2 regions of the Megasphaera sp. ASD88 genome follow, and region 2 is predicted to be linked to the other one. Evidence: riboswitches for the same ligand, from Rfam matches in the RefSeq annotation. Region 2 holds a riboswitch; the other holds the start of a gene.
The links. A riboswitch is a leader RNA that binds a small molecule or an ion and turns the genes downstream of it on or off. The one in region 2 is predicted to bind cobalamin.

Region 1: another riboswitch for cobalamin. It lies ahead of CJ260_RS01620 (MotA/TolQ/ExbB proton channel family protein); the one in region 2 lies ahead of CJ260_RS06225 (sirohydrochlorin cobaltochelatase).

What each region holds. Positions count from the first base shown of each region.
Region 1 covers NZ_NQXW01000001.1:310,239-312,699, forward strand. Annotated here, with positions in the region: gene CJ260_RS01610 (TonB family protein) at 1-364, opposite strand, end outside; gene CJ260_RS01615 (biopolymer transporter ExbD) at 361-774, opposite strand; gene CJ260_RS01620 (MotA/TolQ/ExbB proton channel family protein) at 771-1,391, opposite strand; cobalamin riboswitch at 1,505-1,685, opposite strand; gene CJ260_RS01625 (DEAD/DEAH box helicase family protein) at 1,840-2,461, opposite strand, start outside.
Region 2 covers NZ_NQXW01000008.1:53,157-55,617, reverse strand. Annotated here, with positions in the region: gene CJ260_RS06230 (PPK2 family polyphosphate kinase) at 53-952, shown strand; cobalamin riboswitch at 996-1,176, shown strand; gene CJ260_RS06225 (sirohydrochlorin cobaltochelatase) at 1,322-2,332, shown strand; gene CJ260_RS06220 (hypothetical protein) at 2,402-2,461, opposite strand, start outside.

The DNA of each region.
Region 1 (2,461 bases), on a different contig from region 2:
GCCCAGCCGCAGATTGCGTCCTATGAGCCGCCGCGATTTCCTTAGCCTGGGCAGCGTCGACGCCCGTCTCGGCCATGATCTTCTGCACTTCCCGCTGTTCCTGCACCTCTTCGGTATAGGACTCGTCGATGGCCGGCATCGGGCTGGCCGGCGCGTCATATGTCGGGCCGCCGTCTCCGCCGCCCAGTTTCGGCAGGTTGTTCATCGAATCTTCATTGTACACCGTCACGTCGATTGGCTCGGCCTGGGAACGGGTCTGGATAAAGGTGAACACGCCAGCCGCCGCCAGCACGACGAACAGCGCCCCATGGACGGCCAGCGAAACGAACAGAGCCAGCCGCTTATCCTTGTCCTCGCGCCTCACTTCGCACCGCCGCTTTCCGCAGCCAGGCCGAAATGGGTAACGCCTGCACCCTTCAGCTCATCGAGCAGGGCCATGACTTGTCCGTAATCCAATCCTTGATCGGCTCGGATGACGACGGAAAACTGCCCGCTGCGGCGCTGCGCTTCGGCAGCCTGCCGCACTAAATCACCGCGGCTGATTTTCTTATCTTCCAGCCATAGCGTCCCGTCTTTTTTCATCGTCACGACGTAGTTGACCTTCGTCTGAGCCTCGGCATGGACGGCCTGGGGCAAATCGACGCCGACGGTCTTCAAGTCGACCATGTACAGCGTGCTGATCATAAAGAAAACCAGGAGGAAAAACATGATGTCGATCATGGGGATAATCATGACCTCCGGCTTCGTAAATTGCCGTCTGTCCCGCAGTCTCATGATACTCGCTCCCGTTCCTTGCGCGGCATCAGCTCAAGAGCAGAAAAACACAGTTCCATATCCGTGATGATGCGGTCCAGGCGCTGCGTAAAATAGGCATGAACGGCCAGAGCCAAAATGGCTACGCACAACCCGAAGGCCGTCGCCACGAGAGCCTCGCCGACGCCGCCCGTAATGGCGATAGCCTGCCCCGATTCGACGTTGAAAATGCTGAACGACGTAATCATGCCGCTGATCGTCCCGAGAAGCCCCAGCAAGGGAGCCATGGTGACAATGACGCTCAAATAATACAAGCGGCTGCGCAGCTTGGCCAGCAATACGCCAGACTGCACTTCGACAAAGGCGCCGCGCCGCTCGTCGTCGCAAGCGAAGGCGTCGGACAAAATCAAAGCCAGACCGCCCCGCCCCCGACGGGCCGCTTCACAGGCTTCGTCATATTTTTTCAATTTCATGTACGTGTAAAATTGCTGGGCAAAAGCCTTCCCGGCGTCCATGCGCTGATAAAAGAGCCACCGCTCGACACCTACGTACACGACAAACAACGAACAGGCCAGCAGGGCGTACATGACGATGCCGCCCCTTTGAAACAACTGCAGGCCTTCTGCTATGGATTCCATATCTCCCTCCCCGGCAATGCCGTCACCGTTTCCTAAATAAAAAAAAGCCGCAGGGATATCCCTCACGGCTATTCGCGCACCATTGAATCTCCATTCCCATCGCTCGCAGGTCTATCGGTGATTATCAGTCAGGCAGTTCTTCTGGCTCGGATTCATCGCTCCGCTGCGCCTTCCCATACCTATGGGGTACAGTGACATATTGCAGCGTCGCTCCTCATTACAGCGGCGGGACCGCGCCGGAGTTTCACCGGACTTCTCTATTAAGTCTGCGACACCTGACCTGCATATAAATAGATTTCAATTAACTATAGCATGCCCCCTAGGGCCTGTCAATACGCGGATTTCTGTACGAACGGCTCCGTTTCGTCATAGAAGACGAAAAAAATCAATACCATGTACATTCGAAGGGGATAACGGCCTCTTCACCACCGTTATCCCGTTTTGTGCATTAAATTTCCGCATTTTTCTTAATCGAAGCGATGATTTGCGATATTTCTGTAATTTCCTGCATATCGAAAATTTCCATTATATTATTTGGCCGGTCAAAAGGCGGATCTAATAAGACCTGCGGAGAATCCATATATCCATTTACTTCAATATAGTTGATAATTTGCCGGATAAAGTTAATTTGCTTTTCATTAAGCGACCGTTCGTTAATAAGATGAGAAAAGGCCTTTTCTGCCGCATCGTGATCCATTTTAGCAATTTGACGGACCAAGAGGCCAAAGCCTAATTGTCCGTATTGTTGTTCATATTCCTGCTTCGAACCTAAATCTTCCGTGAAAATCCGTTCTAATTCCTGGTAATCTTTTACCGTCAGAGGAACATTATGAATCAATCGCTGAATGACAACGTCGTCCTTGTGTTCATTTACATAACGGTTCACTTTTTCCTTATAATCCTTAAAAGCATACGGCGTGACCGGCTCGCCTAGTTTAGTCGCAATAACCGGGTCTGTCAGCATAGTATAGACGACAGGCTTTGGCCTGGGGCCATCCAAAAACTGCATCAGGCTCCGCAGGCTGCAGCGCACATGTTCAAACGTACACAGGTCGGCATCCATCCAAAAC
Region 2 (2,461 bases):
ACAATATAAATAAATGATATAGCTCCTTCGGGAGAGGGAAGGCAGGTTAAGTATGGACATCAAGAGATATTTAGCCAGGGAAGGCGAAAAAATTGATTTGAGCAAGTTTTCTACAGTCTGCGACGTCGACATAGATAAGGAAAAGGTCAAGACGGAGCTCATGCCCCAGGCCATTGAAGAAATGAAGCAGTGGCAGGAAAAGCTGTTTGCCGAAGGCCAGTACGGCATTTTGATCGTGCTGCAGGCCATGGATGCGGCCGGCAAGGACGGCACGATCAAGCACGTGTTCGCTCGCCTGAACCCGGCGGCGGTCCACGTTCACAGCTTCAAGCAGCCCAGCACGGAAGAAAAGGAACACGACTACATGTGGCGCGTCAACAAGGCCCTGCCCAGCCGCGGCGAAATCGGCATATTCAACCGCTCTCACTACGAGGACGTCGTCATAGCACGCATTCACAACTTGATTGAAAGCGACGGCCTGCCGGAAGAGCTGATCAGCGACGGCATCTGGAAGAAGCGGTACCGCCAGATTTGCGACTGGGAAAAATACCTGACGGAAAATGGGTTCCCGGTCATCAAGATTTTTCTCCACGTGTCGAAGGCCGAGCAGAAAAAGCGCCTCATCGACCGCATCGTGACCAAGCAGAAGAACTGGAAGTTTTCCATGTCCGATATCGAAGAACGGCAGTACTGGAACCGCTATCAGAAGGTGTACAGCGAGGTCATCTCGGCGACGACGAAGAACTACGCGCCGTGGTATGTCGTACCGGCGGACAACAAGTGGTATACGCGGTACGTCGTGGCTCAGATCGTCCTGAAATCGCTGCGGGAAATCAATCCTGATTTCCCCAAGCTGTCGGCGGAGGTAGAAAGCCAGCTGGAGCAGTTCCGCAAGATTTTGAAAAACATCGACATTGAAGACTTGAAATCCATCAAAGAAAGCATGAAATAAAAGTCTTTGACATAGGGATATATGTCATGCTATAGTAAATGAAATTACATATTGCAGGTCAGGTGTCGCAGACTTAATAGAGAAGACCGGTGCAATGCCGGCGCGGTCCCGCCGCTGTAAGGATGAGCTATGCTGCATGATGTCACTGTGCCCCATAGGCATGGGAAGGCGCAGCGGAGCGATGAATCCGAGCCAGAAGAACTGCCTGACTGATAATCACCGACAGACCTGCGAGCGATGGGGATGGAGATTGAATGCGTATATGACGCTATGACTATGCCGCACGGGATTCGTGCGGCATTTTATATATGCCTATGCGTTGGGTGGTGACGGCAGTATGTAATCATCAACGGACATAGGAGTGATAGTATGAAGAAGAAACGATGGAAGAAGGTTGTGACAATGGCAGTACTTGGCATTTCAATCGGCGCGGTCGGCGCCCTTCCGGCCAGCTCGGCCGGCTATACCCTGAATCGGGAGGTAAAGAACGCTACGCCGGCCCTGCGTCAGGCGGCGCAGATCGGCGTCCGGTCGTACGACAATCCGGCCATGCAGGATGCGGAAAATAAAGACGCTATCCTCGTATTGAGTTTCGGCACGACGTACGCGGAAAACAGGGCGGCGACGATCGATAAGACCGTAGCGGAAATTCAGGCCGCCCATCCCGATACGAAGGTCGTCTTGGCCTTTACGTCCCACATCATTATCGACCGCATTCAACAGAACGAAGGCCTGCATATTCCTACGCCGGAGCAGGCTCTGGAACAGCTGAAGAACGAGGGCTATACGCGCGTCGCCGTTACGACGCTCAACGTCATTCCCGGCATAGAGTACGATTACAACGCCGCCTTGTTCGATATGTACAAGGGTCAGTTTAAAAAGATGACCTTGGGCACGCCCGTCCTGTATTGGATGGGCCAGGAAAACCAGCGCGACGACGTGGCCGAATTCGTGCAGGCCATAGCGACGCAGTTCCCGCCGTTAGACGAGACCGACGCCGTCCTGGTCATGGCCCACGGCACGCCCCATCCGGCCAACGCCTATTATTCCGTCCTGCAGAGCTGCTTTGACGCGGCCGGCCTGGGGAACGTCTTCGTCTATTCCGTCGAAGGCTGGCCCCACCTCGATACGGTCATTCCGATGCTGAAGGCTAAGGGAATCGAGCATGTGACTATCATGCCTATGATGGTCGTCGCCGGCGACCACGCCAACAACGACATGGCTGGCAGCGAAGAAGATTCCCACAAGAGCATCTTGGAAAGAGCCGGCTTTGCCGTCACGCCGTATATTCACGGTCTGGGCGAAAACGAAGCCGTCCGGCAGTTGTTCGTGCAGCGGGCTGACGAGGCCTGGGATGCGCTGGAAAGACATACAAAATAAAGATTCATTTATATATGCAAATACGGCATTGGGTCTGCATCCCAATGCCGTATTTGCATATACGTATCGTTATTTCAAGGATAAGGTCCGCTCGATGAGGGGCTTGTACTGGTCGTATTTTTGGTTCAG